DNA from 4 places in the Micromonospora sp. WMMD975 genome. Region 2 is predicted to be linked to each of the others. Evidence: riboswitches for the same ligand, from Rfam matches in the RefSeq annotation. Region 2 holds a riboswitch; each other region holds the start of a gene.
What was found. Region 2 has a riboswitch for cyclic di-AMP ahead of O7613_RS05120 (C39 family peptidase). Riboswitches for the same ligand answer to the same signal wherever they lie in the genome.
Positions count from the first base shown of each region.

Region 1 (5,252 bases), 2.1 Mb from region 2:
TGGGCGACGGGTGTCGAAGCCGTGCCGGCCGCGCCGGCCCTCCGGGGCGAGCGGCCCCTCACGGAGAGCCGGCGTGGCCCGCCGCGGATCGAGCGGCTCGTGACCGAGAGCCGGCGCGGAGCCGCGCGGGTCGAGCCAGAGCCGCATCTCCGGCCGGCCGGTGCCGGGGCGGGCAGCCGGGTCGCGCCGGGTCAGCATCGCCACGTCGACGGAGAACTCGAACAGTTTCCAGTCGCCGAGCGGCGCCGCCCGGCCGACCCGGGCCAGCCGGGCCACCGTGCCCGGATCGGTCACCGGGTGGGCGCGGCCCGCGACGTACGCCTCGTCGTCGCTCTCCTCCGGCGGGAACGAGTGCAGCGCGTAGCGGCCGTCGCGTTCGAGGTCGCGGCGCTTGGGCGAGTCGATGACGAAGCACCACAGCCCGTCGTCGGTGATCAGTGGGGAGACCGGGTGCACGCGGGGCCCGCCGTCGGCGCGGACCGTGGCGAGATAGCCGAAGCCCGGCCCGTACTGCTGGATCAGAAGGCGGATCTCGGCGGCGAGTCGGGGCTCGTCGGCGGCGAATTCGGACCAGGAAGCCATGCCGACATCCTATCGAACACTTGTACGACAGCGCAGTCCGACACGCAGGTCACCCGCATCGGTCGCTATGGTGTTCCGATGCTGCTCTCCGACCGCGACCTGGTCTCCGAGATCAAGGCGGGCACGCTCGCGCTGGAGCCCTTCGAGCCCACACTGGTGCAGCCGTCCAGCATCGACGTACGCCTCGACCGGCTGTTCCGGGTATTCAACAACCACCTCTACACGCACATCGACCCGTCGACGCAGCAGGACGACCTGACATCGATGGTGGAGGTGCCGGAGGGGCAGGCGTTCGTGCTGCACCCGGGTGAGTTCGTGCTCGCCTCCACGCTCGAGGTGATCTCGTTGGGCGAGCAGCTCGCCGGCCGATTGGAGGGCAAGTCCAGCCTGGGCCGGCTCGGCCTGCTGACGCACTCCACCGCCGGGTTCATCGACCCGGGCTTCTCCGGTCACATCACGCTGGAGCTGTCGAACGTGGCGAATCTGCCGATCACGCTCTGGCCGGGCATGAAGATCGGCCAGCTCTGCATCTTCCGGCTCTCCTCGCCGGCCGAGCACCCGTACGGCTCGGCCGTCTACGGGTCGCGTTACCAGGGTCAGCGCGGCCCGACGCCGAGCCGGTCGTGGCAGAGCTGGCGCACCTGGCCGACGCGCTGACGCCAGCCGATCGTGGTTGTTAAGAGGGGCCCCCGCCTATACCGAATGCGTTAAGCGGGGGCCCCTCCTTACACCTCAGGTGGGGCGGCCGTAGCTGTTGATGTCGCCGTCGTCCACGCGCTTCATGGTGATGGGCTTGCCGGACTGGGAGGCGTGCACCACCCAGCCGTCGCCGACGTACATCCCCACGTGGTGCAGGTCGGCGTAGTAGAAGACCAGGTCACCGGCGCGCAACTCGGCGCGGCTGACCCGCTTCGTGACGTTGTGCTGCTGGCGGGCGTTGTGCGGCAGCGAGACACCGGCCTTGGCCCAGGCGGCCATGGTCAGGCCCGAGCAGTCGAAGTGGTCCGGGCCGGCGGCGCCCCAGACATAGATCTTGCCGATCTGGGCGCAGGCGAACTTGACCGCCACCCCGGCCGCGCCACCCGGGTACCCGGCCGGGCAGGGCACCGGGCGCAGCTTGCCACCGCCACCGTTTCCGTACACCTTGAGCCGCAGCTTCTGGAGCTTGGCGATCTCGGCGTCGATCTGCTTCTTCTTCGCCGCGAGCTGGGCCTCGGTACGGCTCAGGTCGGCGACCATCTCGTCCAGCGGCTTCTTCTTCGCCGCCAGCTCGTCGCGCAGATCGGCGATGGTGCGCACCTGCTCCTGCTGGTGGCGCGCGAAGCGGTCGAGCAGCTCCAGGCCACTCATCAGCTCGCCCGGCGAGCGGCTGCCCAGCAGGGCGTTGACGGTCGAGAGGTTGTCGCCCTTGTACGCGTCGGCGGCGAGCCCGCCGACCTGGCCGAGCGCGGCGTCCACGCGGGCCTGGAGTGGGGCGATCCGCCGACCGAGCGCGTCGGCCTGCTTGCGTCGCAGCGCGAGCTGCTCGCGTACGGCGTTGACCTGCTCGATGACGGGTTCGAGCTTGTTCCAGTCGCGGTCGATCCGGGCTTCGATCTCGGCGACCGAGGGTTCGGCGTGGGCCGCCGTCGCGCCTCCGGTCAGGACGACCGCGGCGCCGACCAGGGCGGCGAGTGTGGTGGTGAAGCGGGACCAGCGGGAACGCGGCGCGACGGCGGACCGGTCGATCGACCGGCTCGACGACGGCCGCGGGGCATGGTGTGCCACCGGGCGTCGGTACTCCTTCTTCCTGACCGCCTACCGGGTTAGCTGACGGGTTCGGGCGGGAAGGGGGACGCCCTACCGCAGTGGCTGCGGATTCACCCCAGGTACCTGGGTCCCCGATTCGCCCGGAGGCGACTCGGCGGTGTCGGACCGTCACCGGCCGGGTTGGACGGTGAACGTACGGGCCGACAATTGGCCAGAGTAGGGATCCCCGTTATCGATCCGCAACCCGAACGGCCGTGACACTCCGTACGGAATGGGCAACCCCGGACATGAGTGAAGCTTTTTTTCACATCAGATTATCCGGCGGAAAGGTATTGACCGTCACGGGTGCGCGGAGTGAGGGTGGGGACGCAGTGACCCCCATCCCTGTCCAGGAGGTTCGATGCACCTCTCGCCCCCGCCGTCGGCCGGACGGATGCTGCTCGCCGCCGCCGTGGCGACAGCCACCGCGCTGGCGACCACCGGCCCGGTGACCGCCGCGCCACCGAACACCCTATCCAGCAACGACGACAGGCAGAAGCAGTACGCCGCCGCGGCGGCCGAATACGGCGTGCCGCAGAACGTGCTGCTCGGCGTCTCCTACCTGGAGTCCCGCTGGGACGCCCACCCGGGGCAGCCCAGCACCAGCGGCGGCTACGGCCCGATGCACCTCACCGACGCCGCGCACGTCCTCGCCTTGCCCCGCAGCGCGCACGTCGGCGAGGACGAGGACCCGCGCGGCGACGACTCCCGCCCGCTCACCCTCGACCCGGCCACGACCGCCGCACCGGCCCGGGAGAAGCCGCTGCCCACCGCCTCGCTCCAGACGCTCGACGCCGCCGCGACGCTCACCGGCCTCGACGCGCAGAAGCTGCGCACCGATCCGGCCGCGAACATCCGTGGTGGCGCGGCGCTGCTCGCCGCGTACCAGAAGGCACTGGGTGGGCCGGTCGGTGCCGGCACCGACGCGGCGGCCTGGTACGGCGCGGTGGCCCGCTACTCCGGCGCGGACACCTCGGACGCGGCGGCGGCCTTCGCCGACGAGGTCTACGACCAGCTCGGCCAGGGCGCGACCCGGACCACCGACGACGGGCAGCGGGTCACCATGGCCGCCACCGCCGCCCGGCCGGACCGCGGGGTGCTCAGCCGGCTCGGGCTGCGCCACGCGCAGCGGCCGGACGGGCTGGAGTGCCCGGTGCGGCTGGCCTGCGAGTGGATCCCCGCACCGTACGAGCAGCTCAGCGCGGACCCGGGCGACTACGGCAACCACGACCTGGGCAACCGGCCGAAGCAGCAGAAGATCGAATACATCGTCATCCACGACACCGAGGGCTACTTCGACCCCAGCGTCGACCTGGTGAAGCGCGCCGACTACCTCGGCTGGCACTACACGCTGCGCTCGGCGGACGGCTACGTCGCCCAGCACATCAAGGCCAAGGACGTCGGCTGGCACGCCGGCAACTGGTACGTCAACGCCAAGTCCATCGGCCTGGAGCACGAGGGCTTCGCCGGAAACGGCGCCTGGTACACCGAGGCGATGTACCGCAGCTCGGCCAAGCTGGTCCGCTACCTGGCGCAGAAGTTCGGCATCCCGCTGGACCGGCAGCACATCATCGGTCACGACAACGTGCCCGGCATCACCGCCGCGGCGGTCGGCGGCATGCACTGGGACCCGGGCCCCTACTGGGACTGGTCGCACTACTTCGACCTGATGAAGGCACCATTCCGGACCCTCGGCACCGCGCGTACCGGCCTGGTCACCATCGACCCGGACGTCACCACCAACCGGCCGGCGTTCGTCGGCTGCAACCAGCAGCCGCCTGGCGTCCCGACGCCCACCCCGCCGGCCGAGCCCTGCCCGTCGCACGGCTCCTCGGCGGTGCTCCTGCGGACCGCGCCGAGCGCGGACGCCCCGCTCGTCAACGACCTCGGGCTGCGCCCGGACGGCACACCGGACACGATGTACATCTCCGACCACGGCGCCCGCGCCTCGGCCGGACAGACGTACGCGGTGGCCGGCCGGCAGGGTGACTGGACGGCAATCTGGTATCTCGGCCAGAAGGCGTGGTTCCACAACCCCACCAAGGCGCCCACGGCCAAGTGGTCCACCGGCTTCGTGGTGACGCCACGGCCCGGCCGTGCCACCGTCCCGGTGTACGGCCGCGCCTACCCGGAGCAGGCCGCCTACCCGGACACCATCCCGTACCAGGCCATCTCCCCGCTCCAGTACACGTTCGCGGCCGGCCAGCGGTACGCCGTCGGCGGCGTGCTGCCGGGCGAGTACTACCGGGCGGTCTCGTTCGACGGCTCGGCCCCCGGCGACCGCACCGTGGTCCGGGGCAAGAACCGGTACGTGCAGGTCCAGTTCGGCCACCGGATCATGTTCGTGAACCTCGACGACGTGCTGATCCTGCCGTCGCCGGTCGGCGCGCCCCGGTAGGGGAACCCGGCGCGAAAAGATCCCGACGCGAGGAAGGCCCCCGGTCCAGTGGACCGGGGGCCTTCTCGATGCCTCGGGTGCGGCTCAGCCGACCCGGACGAAGCCGGCGAGCGGTTGGGTGCTGATGCTCGACACCTGCACCGGTTTGCCGGTCCGGGGCGCGTGCACCATCACCCCGTTGCCGAGATAGAGCCCGACGTGGTGCAGGTCGGCGCCGAAGAAGACCAGGTCACCCGGCCTCGCCTCGGAGCGGGAAACCTTGCGGCCCTCGTTCCACTGGGCGCCGGTAAAGTGGGTGAGCGAGATGCCCGCCGCCTTGTAGGCGTACTGCGTCAGGCCGGAGCAGTCGAACGAGTTCGGGCCGGTGGCGCCCCACACGTACGGGTCGCCGACCTGGGCGCACGCCGTCTTGATGGCGGTACGCGCGGCGCTGCTCACCACGCCGTCGATCTTCGGGCAGCCGGCCGGGCGGATCGAGGTCACC
Region 1 covers NZ_CP120739.1:5,884,861-5,890,112, reverse strand. The annotation lists gene O7613_RS26255 (pyridoxamine 5'-phosphate oxidase family protein) at 1-582, opposite strand, end outside; gene dcd (dCTP deaminase) at 661-1,239, shown strand; gene O7613_RS26245 (NlpC/P60 family protein) at 1,315-2,349, opposite strand; cyclic di-AMP (ydaO/yuaA leader) riboswitch at 2,363-2,498, opposite strand; gene O7613_RS26240 (peptidoglycan recognition family protein) at 2,732-4,768, shown strand; gene O7613_RS26235 (C40 family peptidase) at 4,853-5,252, opposite strand, start outside.
Region 1: another riboswitch for cyclic di-AMP. It lies ahead of O7613_RS26245 (NlpC/P60 family protein); the one in region 2 lies ahead of O7613_RS05120 (C39 family peptidase).

Region 2 (5,252 bases):
AGACGTCCATAGCGTTCCAGTCGTGGCCCGGGGCGGCGCGCGGGTGGAACGCTATGGCCCGCTCGGGTGCGCTGAGACGTCCATAGCGTTCCAGTCGTGGCCCGGGGCGGCGCGTGGGTGGGAGCGCTGTGGCCGTCTCGGGCGCGCACCCGTGGCGTTGCCGTGGTGGGCCTGGGGGTGTTGAGGGGCGTGCGGGAATCCGGTCGCCGTGTGGGGCCGGGTGGGTGGGGTGTCCGGTTCGGGGGTGGTGGGTGGCACTCTGGCGGCGGAATCGTCGCGGGGGTGCGGGCGTTGTAACCCGGTGAACGACCGAGGAAGGCCAGCGCCCCTGATCCCGCGCGGCCGACACGCCCCCCGGGGAATGACGGTGGGTAGCCGGTCGTTACACATTCTCCCGGCCCCCGCGGTGCGGCCCCTGCCCCGCGGACCACGCCGGATCCCCCCGAAACTTTGAGCGCCTGACGGTGCTCGCCCGCGCGCCACCCTCCCCCGGTGCGTGTGTCGACCCCCGGAATGGAGCCCCCTGATGAACACGATCCTGCGCAAGAGCGTCCTGGGTATCGCTGGTCTGGCGTTCACCGGTGGTGTGTTCGCCGGCCCGATCGCCGCCCACGCCGACACCCCCACCCACACCGGCAAGCCCGCCACGGCTGCGGCCGTGGTGCAGGCCGAGGGCAAGCAGTCGAGCATCACCCTCAACGACGAGCAGACCGCCAACGTCAAGGCGATCATCGCCGCGACGAAGAAGGCCGGCCTGCCCGAACGAGCCGCGATCATCTCCATCGCCACCAGCCTCCAGGAATCCAAGCTGGAGAACCTGGGCCACCTCGGCGACACCAACGACCACGACTCCCTCGGCCTGTTCCAGCAACGCCCGTCGAGCGGTTGGGGCAGCCCGGAACAGATCACCAACCCCGAATACTCCACCCTGGCCTTCCTCAAGGGCCTGAAGCAGGTCGACGGCTGGCAGGACATGCCCCTGACCGAGGCCGCGCAGACCGTCCAGGTGAGCGCCTACCCCGACGCCTACGCCCAGTGGGAGAACCAGGCCACCGACCTCGTCACCCAGCACTGGAACAGCTAACGCACGAAGGCCGGCACCCAACGGGGTGCCGGCCTTCACGTACCAATAAATGGGTCAGGCGGAGTAACCGCGCGTGGCCATCCAGTTCGCCAGGTCGGCCGTGGCCACCCAGTACGACGGCAGCGACGGGTCGGCCGAGTCGGCGATCCGTACCGTCCGGCCGTCGTTCTTGTAGCCGATCACGGCGACATAGTGGCCGCCCGGGAACGAGTGCCAGCCGCCGTTCGTGTCGGTGGCGTCGCCGACGATGTTCGAGACGACCGCCCGGCCGTTGCTGACCGCGTTGACGACGTCGGCCCGGAGCCGGTCGACCTGGCCGGGGGTGGCTGCGCCGGCGATCATGCGGGTCCGGTACGGGTCGCCCTTGACCTGCTGGTTGAGCACCCGGGTGGTGTCCTCGGCCGAGTTGGTGCCCATCTCGGTGGTGCCGAGCGCGACGGCCAGCGTGTCCTGGCTGCGCTCGATGCCGGCGGCGCTGAGCGCGTTCCGCACGGCGGCCGGACCGCAGTAGTAGTAGGTGGTCTGGGCCTGGTAGTCGTAGTCGAGCACCTTGCTCGACGGTGGCTTCGGCTTGGCCTTCGGCGTGGTGTCCGGGTCGGCGGACTTGGCCGCGACCTTCGCCACGGGCGAGGCCGTGGGAGAGGGCTTGGGCGACGCGCTCGGCGAGGCGCTGGGCGACGGGACGGCGACCCTGGCCTCGCTCCGGGTCGCGGCGTCGTTGAGGCGGGAGCCGAGGTCCGCCACGGCGGCGGTGTCCCGCTGAGCCGGGGCGCCGTCGGTGGCGGTCAGGGTGGCGCCGGCGCCGCCGGCCAGCACGAGGGCCGCCGCCGAACCGGCGATGATCTGGTACGGGCGCTCGGTCGCGAGCCGCCGCAGTTGACGCTTCAGGTGGTGCTTCACGGATTCCTCCACGGGGGTGGGCGGCACACGCCGGCCCTACGCGCGGAGGGACTCACGCGCGCTGACGGGCTGGACGGCCGCGGGTGATGGCCCGGGACGCCGGGCGGATCAGGGGTCGGGTACGCGTCGCCTCAGGCGCGCGCCGGCCCCCGCAGGCCGTGGAGGCGGGGGGACGTTCGGGGGTTGGTTGACACGAGGAGGTAGCTCCTTCCGTGGCCGCCGACCGGGTTAGCTGACGGATTCGGGCGGGAAGTACGCCCTACCGCGGGCCGTGGGCTCCGCGGATTCACCCCGGTGTTGCTGTGGGTCCCCGGTTCGTATGCACGATTAGGCGGGTCGGCACGGCGACGCCATCGGCGATCGACAACCGCACCGGACGCGCCGACACTACCGATGGGTACGACCCATGCCAAGCGCTCTCACCTGCGGAAACGTGCTCGGCGACTACAATTTCGGTGCAGCCGATCACTGACGTGACTCAATGGGACAAGGGGCACCGTCGACGCCGGCCGGCGGAAACCGGACGTCCGGCGGGAGGAGAATCGGTCGCCGGGGGCGACCGGGGACATCGGCTCCGCCGGCGCGTCGGGCCGGTGACCCGGCTCACCGCGTTCGGTAACGATTCGGTCGAGGCCGCCGCTCCAGCCGAGGTCCACCCCGCTCAACCGAGACCGCCGCTCCAGCCGAGGTCCACCCCGCTCAACCGAGACCGCCCCCAACCGAGACCACCGCTGCTCGACCGAGACCGCCCCTCGACCGGTATCACCGCTCAGCCGGGACAACCCCTCAGCCGATACCACCGCTCAGCCGACGCGGGCCGGACGCCAGCGGGCGCTACGCACCGGAGCCTGCACCGGGACACGGAGCGCCGCCGAGGCCCGGAACGCCGGCGCGGGCCGAAGCGCCGTCGCGGCGGCGTACGCCTCGGCGGCGAGCGTCCGGGCCGACTCGGCGGCGAGTTCGGTGTCCCGCCATGCCAGCCGTTCCCGCTCGGCGGCCGTCTCCCAGGCGGCTCGGCGGCCGTCACGGACCGTCCGGGCCAGCACGATCTCCTGCGTCGCCGGGTGGTGGCAGGGGTCCCACCCGTTGCGGCCGGCCAGCACGTCGGCGAGCTGGCGGGCGGTCAGGTCGCCCCGCCAGTGCGCCGCCATCGCGGCGTGCCGGAGCCAGCGTTCCCGCGCCGCGTACTCGGACGGGGTGCGAGGCGTGTGTGGTTCGGGCAGGGCGGCGGTGCCGGCCAGGCGGCGGGCGGCCGAGTCCGCCTCGTCGTACGCCGCCCAGGCCCGCTCCGCCTCGTCCTGGGCGACCAGCCACCGCTCGCGGCGACGCCGGGCGGTCTGGGCGGCTCCGGCGGCGGCCACCGCCACCTCGTCGGCGTACCGGGTCAGGTCGGCCCGGTGCAGTGCCTCGACGTCTGCCGGGTCGGGTTCGGCCTCGGTCACGGCGTCGCGTTCGGGGCGGGCGACCAGGACGGTGAGCAGGACGAGGGCGAGCACGGTCAGGGCCGACCAGATGGCGGCGGCCTCGGGGACCTCGGTGAGGAAGTTGAGGAGAACGGTCTGTGACATCGGCGGGCACCTCACGGGAGACGGTGACGGGGAATTCCGCACGGCCGGTCGGGGACGGGGGGGCGCGACCGGGATCCGGGCGCGACCGGGCCGCCGAGGGGCGGGTGCGGGTGAGGTTCGGGTGGGCGACGGGGCAGGCCCGGGGCGGGTCAGCGGGCGGGCGGGGCCCGCGGGCCGGCCGGTGCCGGCGGCGGACCCGCCGGGACCGGACGCCGACCGGCCGGGCGTACGGAATCGCCCTCCGGCTCGGGCGCCGGGACGCCGGTGGCGACGGTCTGCCGCTCGGTGGCGGCGTCGTGCGCCGCCCGCGAGCCGGCATCGCCGCGCAACGTCGAGCCGGCATCGGCGCGGAACGCTGAGCCGGCATCGCCGCGTAACGTCGCGCGGAACGCTGAGCCGGCATCGGCGCGTGACGTCGATCCGGCGACCGGGCCAACCAAGCCGCCCGGCGCCGGCAACGAAGCGGCAGCCGGCAGCGAAGCGGCGCCGAACGAGAAGGCGACGACCACGGCCAGGCTGGCGAGCATGCGTGCGGCCCAGCGCGCCACCCACCACACGGGACAGGTGAGCGCGATCGGAAGCACGGGTACAAATTACCCGCGATCCCACCACCACGCACCGTCACCCGGCGTGTCGCAACGCCACCGATCAGGGTGGACCGGTCAGTCGGGCCGGCGCGACTCGGCGTACTCGATCGGGCGGTCGGCGTCGTCGGCGGCCGGCCGGGGTGCGGGCACGGCCGGCGCGGTGGCGGCGCGGGCCCGGCGCGACGGGCCGAGGAGGCGCATCATCGGCACCTCCACCCAACGGTGCAGGGCGGCGGCGAGCGCCAGGGTGAGCAGCAGGAAGCCGAGCACCGCGAGTGGGCCCCGCCACCCGGGCAGCCCGGTGCCCCAGTCGCCGGTGAGCCGCAGCACGGTCACCATGACCAGCACGTGCACGAGGTAGAACGCGAACGAGACCTCGCCGAGCCAGACCATCGGGCGGGACCGCCACGGGGTCCGCCGGCCACGCACGTCGGCGTCCGCCGCGGCGGTGATGACCAGCAGGTACGCCACGGCGAGCAGCGCCGCCCAGAACTCGGCCCGGATCCACAGCGCGGCGACCACCCAGGTGGTCACGAAGAGCGTGCTCGCCACCGTCAGGTTCGGGCCACGCCAGCGGTGGCGGCGCATCAGCTCGGCGGCGGCGGCGCCCATCCAGAACTCGAAGGAGCGGGTGACCGGGAAGATCTGGGTGAACCACCACCGCTGTTCCTCGGGCACCAGGTGCTGGCCCGGCCAGAGCGCCAGGATCAGCAGCGGCGCGGCGACGAGCACGGCCGCCAGCGCACCGGTACGCGCCCGGCGCAGCCACGGCACCACGAGCGGCAGGAACAGGTAGAACGCCAGCTCGCAGGAGAGCGACCAGCTCACGTTGTTGACGCTGTAGAAGTAGCCGTTGAGCGGGATCCACGCCTGGACCAGGAAGAGGTTGCCGATCGCGGCCCACGGCAGGACCGGGTCGGCGAACCATGCCGCCACGGCCAGCGCCGCCACGAACGTCACCACGTGGTTCGGATAGATCTTGGCGAACCGGCGCCGCAGGAACGTCCGACCGCGCTCGCCGTCCCGGTACGACCAGACCAGCACGAATCCACTGAGGATGAAGAAGAACTCGACGCCGGAGAGCCCGAGACTGAAGGCGCGGTCCACCACCGC
Region 2 covers NZ_CP120739.1:1,150,519-1,155,770, reverse strand. The annotation lists gene O7613_RS05125 (hypothetical protein) at 527-1,084, shown strand; gene O7613_RS05120 (C39 family peptidase) at 1,139-1,984, opposite strand; cyclic di-AMP (ydaO/yuaA leader) riboswitch at 2,187-2,328, opposite strand; gene O7613_RS05115 (hypothetical protein) at 2,788-3,552, opposite strand; gene O7613_RS05110 (hypothetical protein) at 3,702-4,136, opposite strand; gene O7613_RS05105 (acyltransferase) at 4,215-5,252, opposite strand, start outside.

Region 3 (5,252 bases), 3.0 Mb from region 2:
CCGACGGTGTCCTGCGCGGCCCGCTGACCGCGACTGCCGATCACAAAGGTGGCCGCCCCCGGAGTACCGGGGGCGGCCATCGCTTTCGTGACCGGAGCCGTGACCGAGGACGGCTGCCGCGTGCGGGACGAGGTGCGGTCAGCCGTCCAGGCCGGCCGGGGAGTTCGGCCGGTCGACGTCCACGAACTCGATCTCGTCGGCGTCGCGTCCCCGGCTGCCGGCCGCCCGGGCGGCCGTGCCGGCGGCCCAGCCGATGGCGGCGCCGGTCAGGGCCGCCGCGATCAGCAACGTCCACGGCAGCGCGGGCCGGCGTCCGGCGAGCGCGTCGAAGGCGAGGCCGGCCCGGCGGCGTGCCTCGTCGGCGGCGGAGCCGACCAGGTCGGTGGCGTCGTCGGCCAGGCCGGAGGAGTTGCGGCGGGCGGAGAGGGCGGCGTCCCGCACGCTGTCACCGGCGGCGCCGACGGCGGTGAGCAGGTGCTGCCACGCCTGGTCGGCGACCCGCTCGGGCTTGCTGCGGCGGTCCATCAGGCTGGATCCGAACATGGTTCTACCTCCTCGGGTGCCGAAGCCCGACGGCCACTTCGGACTCCGGCGTTCATCCGGCGCGTCACGGTTCACTCCCACGCGCAGTGCCCCGGGAAGCCCTCCGCCAAACCCCACGCGGCTGGATCTTGGTATTAAGCCGCCCCGGAGGGGCGATTCCGTACCAAGATCTCCGGGCTCCCGAGATGCGGACGGCGGGTACCGGGAGGTGGGAAGCGGGGGCGGAACGGGACGAAGCGGGTGAACGCGCCGAGCGGGCGGGTGTTGGTCGCGACGTGCCTGCGCCCGCTACCCTGGGTCAGCGGATCGGCCGACTCGGACCTGTCGTTCGGCCGATCGCGGTCCGCGTCGAAGGGGAAATCGGAACCCGTAAGTCCGGATTGGGTTCGCCCAGGTGTGCCCAGTCCGCAAATTGCTCATCCCCGGGGGTGGCGACCGGGGCCGTTGGAGGAATACTCTCGGTCGCGGCCCGCGTACTGATGAGGCGCCCGAAGGGGCGAGTGGAGGTGCTCGCGTGAGCCTGTCGATCGTGAAGTCGATGCGTCCGGGTGGTGTTGTCCAGATCGCGCCCCGTGGGGAGATCGATGTCGACACCGCATACGAGGTGCGGGAGTCGATCGCCGAGGTGCTGGCCAAGGGGCGCCCCGCACGGATCGAGCTCAACATGCGGCTCGTCACGTTCATCGACTCCGTCGGCATCAGCGCCATGGTCGCCGGCTTCCAGACGTGTGAGGTCAGCGGCGTCAAGCTCGTGGTCACCGAGCCGAGCCGGTTCGTGCACCGGCAGCTCTGGGTGACCGGCCTGCTGGGCCTCTTCGGCGCGCCCGAGCCGTGGTTCGCCGACGAGGCGCCCGAGGTGCTCCCCGGCGCCTGACCGTCACCGGCCCACCCCACGTCGGCGCGTCGCGTTGACTCCACTCGGCCCTCGCCGGTCGGGGACCTTCGACCCGTTGCCAGCCCGGCCCCGGTACGGGACGATCGTCCGGACCCATGACGGCGAGGGGGGCGGGTTGCAGAGCAGCGACAGCTTCAGCTACACCGTGCAGGCCCGGTGCAGCCGGGCGGACGCGGTGGCCCTGCTCGGCGACCTGAGCCGGCAGGGCGAGCTGCATCCGTTGATCGTCCGGGTCCGGCAGTTGCCGCCCCGGCCGGGCGCGCTGGCGAGCTACGCGATCACCGACCGGTTGGAGCTCGGCCCGCTGCACTTCCCGGTGACCTACCAGGCGGACGTGTTGATCGCCAACGAGGACGAGGTGGTCACCGTGGCCCGGCAGCAGCCGGCGACGACGGTGCGCAACCACACCCGGATGCGCGACGAGCCCGACGGCGTGGTGCGGATCGACGTGGAGATCACCCTCACCGCACCAGCGCCGCTGTTCGGCTACGCGTTCCGGCAGGCCCGGGCCGCCCACCTGGGGCTCGCCGCCCGTCTCGGCGCCACCCTGGAGGGCCGGTCGGCCTGACGTGACGACTCAGCCGCTGCGGCGCAGCCGACCCCACGGCTTGTACGTGGACAGCACGGTGGCGACCAGGAGCAGCGCGGTCGAGACGGCCGGCGGCACCACCAGATCCACCCGCAGGTGGGTGTCGGCGGCCCCGGCGAGCGCGCCGAGGTGCCGGATCCGGGGGGTGAGCAGGAGCAGCACCAGGCCGAGCATCACGGTGGTGAGCGCGAACTTCACCAGCACCCAGCGCCAGCGCAGCAGACCCCACGGGGTGAGCAGCGCGCTGGCGGTGCCGACCAACCAGACCGCCACGCTCAGCGGCGCGAACAACCAGGTGGCGAGCAGCGCCGCCGCCGGGTACACCACCTCCGCGTCGGCGCCGCGCAGCCCGGCCACGCCGAGCGCGAGCAGCCCCAGGTCGGTGCCGAGCCAGCCCAGCGAGGTGACCAGGTGCGCGGTGAGCAGCGCCTTGCGGCCGGTCGGCGAGAGTCGTCCCATGCGCCGATCGTCGGCCGTCGCGCGGCCCACGTCGTGGGCCGCGCGACGACATCCGGCGTACGTCGGGGAGCGTAGTGCTCAGTAGACCGACAGGTGCACGTGGTTGGTGTGGTCGCTGGACGGGTCGCCGTTGCCCCCGCTGTAGGACTTCCAGCCGCTGCTGGGCAGCCAGATCTCCTTGAACCAGATCACGTAGAGCACGGCGAGCCGGTCGGCATTGCGGATGAAGTACGCGGACAGGTTGTTGCCGTACGTCTTGTCGCCGCCGCTGGCGACGCCGCCGAAGCCGTTCTTCTGGGCCGCGAAGTCGCAGGCCCGCCCCTTCGGGTGTTCACCCGAGCCGCTGGGTCGGTGGCAGGAGACGTACCTGGTGAAGCCGGCCGCCTTGGCCTGTTGCAGCGCGTGCAGCGTGCGCGGGGTGATGCAGCCGCTGGCCGGCGTCGGGTCGTTGACGCTGCACGACTCCGCCGGCCACGAGCCGTCGGAGTTGCGCTTGGCCGGCTTCGCGTTGGCCGAGGACGAGCCTCGGGCGCTGCTGCCGCCGCCACTGCTGCCGGCGCTCGCCGGCGGCTTGCGGTTGGCCACCTCCAACGCCCGTTCGGCCTGCTCCTTGCGCTTGGCCATCACCGCGACCTGCTTGCGCTGCTCGCTGATCTCGACGGTGAGCGCGGCGCGGGTGCGGACCGCCTCGTCCCGGGTGGCGATCAGCTCGCGCAGGGTCCGGTCCTCGTGCGCGGCGACGGTCTCCAGGGCCGCGGCCCGGTCCATGAAACCTTCCGGGCTGTTGCTGGCGAGCAGCGCCGCGGCGGTGCCCATCCGGCCGGTGCGGTACGCCACCCCGGCGATCTCGCCGACCTTGGCGTCGCGTTCGGTCAGTTCCGCGCCGATCGTGGTGAGCCGGTCGTTGAGCTGCTTCTGCCGGTTGACCGAGTTGTTCAGCGCGGCCTTGGCCTCCAGCCAGCCCTTGCTGGCGGCGTCGAGCTGGGCGCGCAGGGTCGGTGTGCCGCCCTCGTCGTCGTCGCCGGGTGCGGCGGCGAGCCGGCCGGTCGGCGCCGCCGTGGCGGGGGAGACCGGCACGGTCGCGACGCCGAGGGCCAGCGTCGCGACGAGCAGGGCCGCCAACCGGGCGGCCGTCCGTCGTACAGGTGCCACTGTGGGCATTCACGTGTCCTTCCGTCAACCGCCGACCGGGTTAGCTGACGGGTTCGGGACGGAAGATCCCTACCGCTGACGCGGATGCACCCCACGTACGTGGTTCCCCGGCTCGCCCCACGGGCGATTAGGCGATGGCCGCTCCACCGGCGCCGGAGTGACGCCCGTGGGTTGGCCGCGATCGAGCCTACCGGCGCGGCCCGGACCCGGCTCCACCAGCCGGAGCCGAATACCGGGCAAAACCGGCAATTGCCAACAATAGCCACCCAGATTTAAGTTTGTCCTAATTACCACTCGGTCGGGCCGCAGCCGCCGGCGGACGCTCCGGGTTCGATCTGCAACGTGGCGTGATCGATCGAGAAGTCCTCGTGCAGCGCGGCCCGGGCGGCGGCGAGCACGGTGGCGACCTCGGCGCGCGGGTCGGTGGTCAGGTGCGCCGAGGCGACGTCCATCCCCGAGGTGAGTGTCCACACGTGCAGGTCGTGCACCTCCGCCACGCCGGGCACGGCGGCCAGCCGGTCGTGCACCGCGGTCACCTGGAGGTGCTCCGGCGCGGCCTGCACCAGGATGCGTACCGCGGCCCGGCCGAGCCGCCAGGTGCGCGGCAGGATGAACAGGCCGATCGCCACCGCGACCACCGGGTCGGCCCACCACCAGTCGGTGAACGCGATGACGATCGCCGCGCCGATCACCCCGAGCGAGCCCAGCAGGTCGCCCAGCACCTCCAGGTATGCCCCGCGCAGGTTGATGCTCTCCTGTGCGCCGACTCGCAGCAGCGCGAAGGCGGCGATGTTGGCCAGCAGCCCGAGCACGGCCACCACGAGCATCGGCCCGGCGAGCACCTCGGGCGGCTCGCCGAACCGGCGTACCGCCTCGACCAGGACGTAGACCGCGACGGCGCCGAGCAGCACCGCGTTCGCGAGCGCGGCGAGCACCTCGAGCCGGTAGAGCCCGAATGTGCGCTGCGGGTCGGTCCGGGCACGCCGGGTGGCGGTGATCGCGGCGAGCGCCATGCCGATGCCGAGCACGTCGGTGAACATGTGCCCGGCGTCGGAGAGCAGCGCGAGCGAGCCGGTCGTGAAGGCGGCCACCGCCTCGACCAGCATCAGCACGGTGAGCAGCGCGAACGCCGCCCAGAGCCGGCCGGCGTGGCGCTGCGCCGCGTTGGTCACCGCGCCGCTGTGGTCATGACCTGCACCCACGCGCACACCCTCCGCCCCATAGCTCGGCCGGAACAAATCTATGCTCACATCGCTATGTGTGCAAGTGAGGTGGGTCAGCCCACCGGGTCGAGCGTGGTCAGCCGCTGGGTGGCCCGGGAGAGCGCGACGTAGAGCGTGCGTACCCCCGAACCGGGGTCGGCCCGGATCTCGCCCGGCGCGACGAGCACCACCCCGTCGTACTCCATGCCCTTGGCCTGGAGGCTGGTCACCACCTGGAGCCGGCCGGCGCCGAGCTGGCCCAGCCAGCCGGCCACCTCGTCCCGGCGCGGCACCGGCGTGATCACGCCGACCGTGCCCTCGACCTCGGCCAGCAGCGCCCCGGCCGCCTCGACCGTGGCCGCGGGCAGCTCGGCCGCGGCCACGGCGCGCTGGACCGGCGGCACACCCGTCG
Region 3 covers NZ_CP120739.1:4,162,043-4,167,294, reverse strand. The annotation lists gene O7613_RS18055 (cellulose binding domain-containing protein) at 1-27, shown strand, start outside; gene O7613_RS18050 (hypothetical protein) at 139-543, opposite strand; gene O7613_RS18045 (STAS domain-containing protein) at 1,058-1,417, shown strand; gene O7613_RS18040 (SRPBCC family protein) at 1,554-2,006, shown strand; gene O7613_RS18035 (hypothetical protein) at 2,016-2,486, opposite strand; gene O7613_RS18030 (hypothetical protein) at 2,565-3,647, opposite strand; cyclic di-AMP (ydaO/yuaA leader) riboswitch at 3,652-3,782, opposite strand; gene O7613_RS18025 (cation diffusion facilitator family transporter) at 3,926-4,840, opposite strand; gene O7613_RS18020 (AAA family ATPase) at 4,915-5,252, opposite strand, start outside.
Region 3: another riboswitch for cyclic di-AMP. It lies ahead of O7613_RS18030 (hypothetical protein); the one in region 2 lies ahead of O7613_RS05120 (C39 family peptidase).

Region 4 (5,252 bases), 1.6 Mb from region 2:
GGTGCGGGCCGGGACGGCGACGTATGAAACGCGTATCACGAAATCTTGACGTGCCTTCCGGCCGCGTGTGACGGTGGGTCGCGAGGCCGACACCGCCGGCCGGCCCGGTCGTTCCGCGCGAACACGAGGTGAGCAGCAATGAGCCTGACCACTCCTGACGAGGCGATCGCCGAACTGCGGGCCGGTAATCACCGGTTCGTCACCGGTGTGCCCCAGCACCCGAACCAGGACGCCGGGCGCCGGGCCGCGGTCGCCGACGGCCAGCACCCGTTCGCGGTGGTCGTCGGCTGCTCCGACTCCCGACTCGCCGCCGAGATCATCTTCGACCGTGGGCTCGGCGACCTCTTCGTGGTACGTACCGCCGGGCACACCGCCGGTCCCGAGGTGCTCGGCAGCGTGGAGTACGCGGTCACCGTGCTCGGCACGCCGCTCGTGGTGGTGCTCGGTCACGACTCGTGCGGCGCGGTTCAGGCGGCCCGGGAGGCGGTCCGCACCGGCGCCGCCCCGGCCGGACACCTCGGCGCGGTGGTGGACGCCGTCTCGCCCAGCCTGCTCCGGGCCGCCCGGCAGGGGGTCGAGGATCTCGACGGCATCATCGACGTCCACATCGCGCAGACCGTGGAGGCCCTGCTGGCCCGGTCGACGGTCCTCGCCGGGCGGGTGGCGGGCGGGGCGTGCGCGGTGGTCGGCATGTCCTACCGGCTCAGCGGCGGCGAGGTGCGGACGGTGGCGCAGTCACCGGCTCCGCTGCCCGCGCCGGCCGCGCCGGCGGATCCGGCACTCGCCGGCTGACCGCACCGGACAGACGGAAGGGGCCGCCCGCGGGCGGCCCCTTCGCGCGCGTGTGTGTGGCGTCAGAGCAGCGACATGTGCACGTGGTCGGTGTGGTTGGACGGCCCGCTGTAGGAACTCCAACCGGTCGCCGGGAACCAGATCTGCCGGTTCCAGATCACGTAGTAGATGCCCAGCCGGTCGGCGTTGCGGATGAGGAACGCGGCCACCTCGTTGCCGTACCTGCGGGTGTCGTTGTTGTGCCACGGCGAGAAGCCACTCTTCTGCAGCGACCAGTCGCAGGCCTTGCCCTTGGGGTGCTCCCACGGCCCGCCGGGGCGGTAACAGCCCACGAAACGGTTGAAGCCGGCCCGCTTGACCTCCTTGTAGGCGTGCAGCGTGCGCGGCGTGACGCAGCCGGAGGTGGTCGGGTCGTTCTCGCTGCACGACTCCGACTTCCACCCGCCGTCGGCGGTGCGGCCGGGGCCGACCTTGGCGACCGGCGACGTGGCCGAGACCAGACCACCGGTGAAGCCCAGCCCGCCGACGAGCTTCAGCGCCTTCTGCGCCTCGGTCCGCTCCCGGGCCATCGCGTTCGTCTGCTTCTCCTGCTCGCGCACCTCGGCGTCGATGGCCAGCTTGGCCTGGGCGGCGCGGTTCTTGGCGGCGTTGATGGCGGTGAGCCGTTGCGCGTTGAAGAGGTTGAGTTCGTCCAGAGCGTTGGCACGCCTGACGAACGAGTCGGGCGAGTCGCTCTCCAGCAGCATCGCCATCGCGCCCATCCGACCGGTCCGATAGGACTGTGCCGCGATCTGGTTGACCTGCGGGCTGAGCGCCTCCAACTCGGCCTCCGCCGCGCTCACCTCGGCGGCCAGCAGCTTCTGGCGTTTCTGCGAGGTGGTCAGCTTCGTCTTGGCCTGGAGGTACGCCCGGTTGGCGGAGTCGATCGCCTCGGTGATGAGCGGCGGGTCGTCGTCCTCCGCGTGCCCGGAGGGGCTGGGCGCGGCGGCGTGCGGGGCGGCTGTCGCCGGGGTCGGCCCGGCCAGCACGGCGCACGAGGCGAGCACGGCCACCACGGGTGTGAGCCAGCGGCGCAGGGGTGCCGTCACAGTGTTCCCTTCCGTCGGCCGCCGACCGGGTTAGCTGACGGGTTCGGGACGGAAGTGGCCCCTACCGCTCGCGCGGATTCACCCCATGTACCTGGTTCCCCGGCTCGCCCGGAGGCGATTGGGCGGCGGTACCGCAGGCACCGGTGCGTGCCTTCGGCGGTGACCGGCAGCGAGGTTACCCGACACCCCGACCGGGGATCTACGTCCGGAAGCCGACCAATCGCGAGAATTCGACATTGCCCAGCGTGACCAGCATCGCGTTTGATTCCGGCCGTCACGCTGCGGAGTGTCACCATGCGTCCTGCGTACTCCTCGGGTCGCCGGGCCAACGTTCGGCGGGCGCCCCGCCGAGCGCCTCAAGCGCCTCGTCCCGCTCCCGCGGCGACCGCGGGGCGGGCGGCGCCGGGTCGTCGTCCGGCCCGCGCCGCCCGGCGGTGGTGACGACCGCGGCGAGGGCGGTGGTCAGAGGTACGGCGGCGATCAGGCCGATGGTGGCCACCGCGCTTCGGACGATCTCCTGGGCCAGGAACTCACTGGTGAGGATCTCGCTCACCGGGCGGGAGTCGGCGACCAGCAGGAGCAGCAGCGGCAGTGAGGCGCCCGCGTAGGCCAGCACGATGGTGTTGACCGTGGACGCGATGTGCGCCCGGCCGACCCGGGTGGCCGCCCGGTAGAGCGCCCGCCGGGACAGCCCCGGGTTGGCGCGCGCCAACTCGGTGACGGTTGCCGCCTGGGTGACCGTGACGTCGTCGAGCACGCCGAGTGAGCCGATGATGATGCCGGCCAGCAGCAGCCCGTGCAGGTCGACGTCGCCCTGGAACATCGACAGCGTGGTGGCGTCCTCGCTGCCGAAGCCGGTCAGGTGGGTGGCGGCCGTGGCGAGCGTGCCGAGCGCCCCGGTGACCACCAGGCTGCCGAGCGTGCCGAGCACCGCCACCGACGTCTGCGCGCTGATCCCGTGCGTCAGGTAGAGCACCACGAACATGATCAGGGCGGCGCCGACGATCGCCACCGGCAGCGGGGACCGGCCGGCGCCGATCCCGGGCAGCACGAAGCCGAGCAGGATGGCGAAGCTCGCCACCAGGCCACCCAGCGCGGCCAGCCCGCGCCACCTGCCGAACGCCACGATCGCGGCGGCGAAGAGCGCCACCAGCCACACCAGCGGCGTGCCGCGCTGGTGCTCGGCGATGTGGTAGGTCGTCGCCGCCGGATCGGCCGGGTCGGTCAGCTCGACCAGGATCACCTCGTCACCGACCTCGACCCGGGGCGCGCCCGGCCCGGCGGGGATCGGCGTCTCGACCTCCCGGCCGGCGTCCGGACCCTGTTCCGCGGCGACGGTCACGGTGCCGCACCGCCCGGCGGTGCCCGCCGGCTCCTCCGGGGTCGGCGGGCAGGGCTCGGTCACCACCCGGGTCACCGTGCCGTGGTGACGCGGCACGTTCGCGCCGCCCGTCGGCTCCGGTCCGTGCCGGGGCCACAGCGCCAGCGCCGCGACCACGGTGAGCACGAACAGCGGCACCACGGTCGCGACGAGGATTCGGCGTACGCGCGGCGGCGCGGGGACGGTACGGCCGTGGTCGGCGCCCACGGGCCGGTCAGCCGCGCTTCATGAGACGGCCCACGGCGGCCATCATCTCGGTCGCCATCTCGTCGGCCCGGCCCTCGGCGGCGCCCTCGTGCATGCAGTGCCGGGCGTGGCCGTCGAGCAGGCCCAGGGCGACCTTGTCCAGCGCGGCCTGGACGGCCGAGATCTGGGTCAGCACGTCGATGCAGTAGCGGTCGTCCTCGACCATCTTCTCGACGCCCCGGACCTGGCCCTCGACGCGCCGGAGCCGGGCGAGGAGCTGGTCCTTGCTGGCGGTGTAGCCCCGGGTCGGGGTGGGCGGCGTGGTCATGCGCCGAGGATAGCGTACCCCTCGGGGGTATGCTAACGTTCGACTCCTACCCCTGGGGGGTATCGGATCGGAGGGCGAGATGGACACCACCTACCAGGTCAACGGCATGACCTGCGGCCACTGCGTCAACGCGGTGAGCGCCGAGCTGACCGCGCTGCCGGGCGTCACCGACGTCCAGGTGGACCTGGCCACCGGCCGGGTCACCGTCACCAGTCAGAGCCCGCTTGACGCGGACGCCGTACGCGCCGCCGTGGACGAGGCCGGCTACGACCTCGCCGGGGCGTGACGGTCCACGGACCCGCGCAACCGAGGAGGCACCGATGAACACCACGGGAAAGGCGCTGCCCACCGCGCCGAATCAGATCGAACTCGCCATCGGCGGGATGACCTGCGCGTCCTGCGCCGCCCGGATCGAGAAGAAGCTCAACCGGATGGACGGCGTCGAGGCCACGGTGAACTACGCCACCGAGAAGGCCACCGTCCGGTACGCCGACGAGGTCGCCCCGGCCGACCTGATCGCGACCGTGGAGAAGACCGGCTACACGGCCGTGGTGCCGCCGCCGCCCGCGCCGGCTCGCGAGACCGTGGCCGGTGAGCCGGCGGACGAGCTGCGCGGCCCGCGTACCCGACTGTGGGTCTCCGCCGTGCTGACCCTGCCGGTGATCGTGCTGGCCATGGTCCCGGCCTGGCAGTTCGACTACTGGCAGTGGCTCTCGCTGACGCTTGCCGCGCCGGTGGTGGTCTGGGGTGGGCTGCCGTTCCACCGGGCCGCGCTCGTCAACCTGCGGCACGGCGCAGCGACCATGGACACCCTGGTCTCGCTCGGCACGCTCGCCGCGTTCGGGTGGTCGCTCTGGGCGCTCTTCCTCGGCGACGCCGGCATGCCGGGGATGACCCACCCGTTCCGGTTCGACATCACCCGGAGCGACGGCGCCGGCAACATCTATCTGGAGGCCGCCGCCGGGGTGACCGTCTTCATCCTGGCCGGTCGATACTTCGAGGCCCGCGCCAAGCGCACCGCCGGCTCCGCCCTGCGGGCCCTGCTCCAACTGGGCGCGAAGGACGTGGCGGTACGACGCGGCGGGCAGGAGGTCCGGCTCCCGGTCGACCAGCTCGTGGTCGGCGACCGGTTCGTGGTGCGCCCCGGGGAGAAGATCGCCACCGACGGCGTGGTCGAGGAGGGCACCTCGGCGGTCGACGCCAGCATGCTCACCGGTGAGTCGGTACCGGTCGAGGTGGGCCCCGGCGACACGGTGGTCGGCGCCACGATCAACGCGGGCGGCCGGCTCGTCGTTCGGGCCACCCGGATCGGCGGGGACACCCAGCTCGCCCAGATGGCCCGGCTGGTGGAGCAGGCCCAGACCGGCAAGGCCGCGGTGCAGCGGCTCGCCGACCGGATCTCCGGCGTCTTCGTGCCGATCGTGATCGCCCTGGCCGCCGGCACGCTCGGCTGGTGGCTCGCCACCGGCGCCGGGCC
Region 4 covers NZ_CP120739.1:6,348,219-6,353,470, forward strand. The annotation lists gene O7613_RS28590 (carbonic anhydrase) at 139-792, shown strand; gene O7613_RS28595 (hypothetical protein) at 855-1,880, opposite strand; cyclic di-AMP (ydaO/yuaA leader) riboswitch at 1,884-2,015, opposite strand; gene O7613_RS28600 (YibE/F family protein) at 2,170-3,468, opposite strand; gene O7613_RS28605 (metal-sensitive transcriptional regulator) at 3,476-3,775, opposite strand; gene O7613_RS28610 (heavy-metal-associated domain-containing protein) at 3,855-4,061, shown strand; gene O7613_RS28615 (heavy metal translocating P-type ATPase) at 4,096-5,252, shown strand, end outside.
Region 4: another riboswitch for cyclic di-AMP. It lies ahead of O7613_RS28595 (hypothetical protein); the one in region 2 lies ahead of O7613_RS05120 (C39 family peptidase).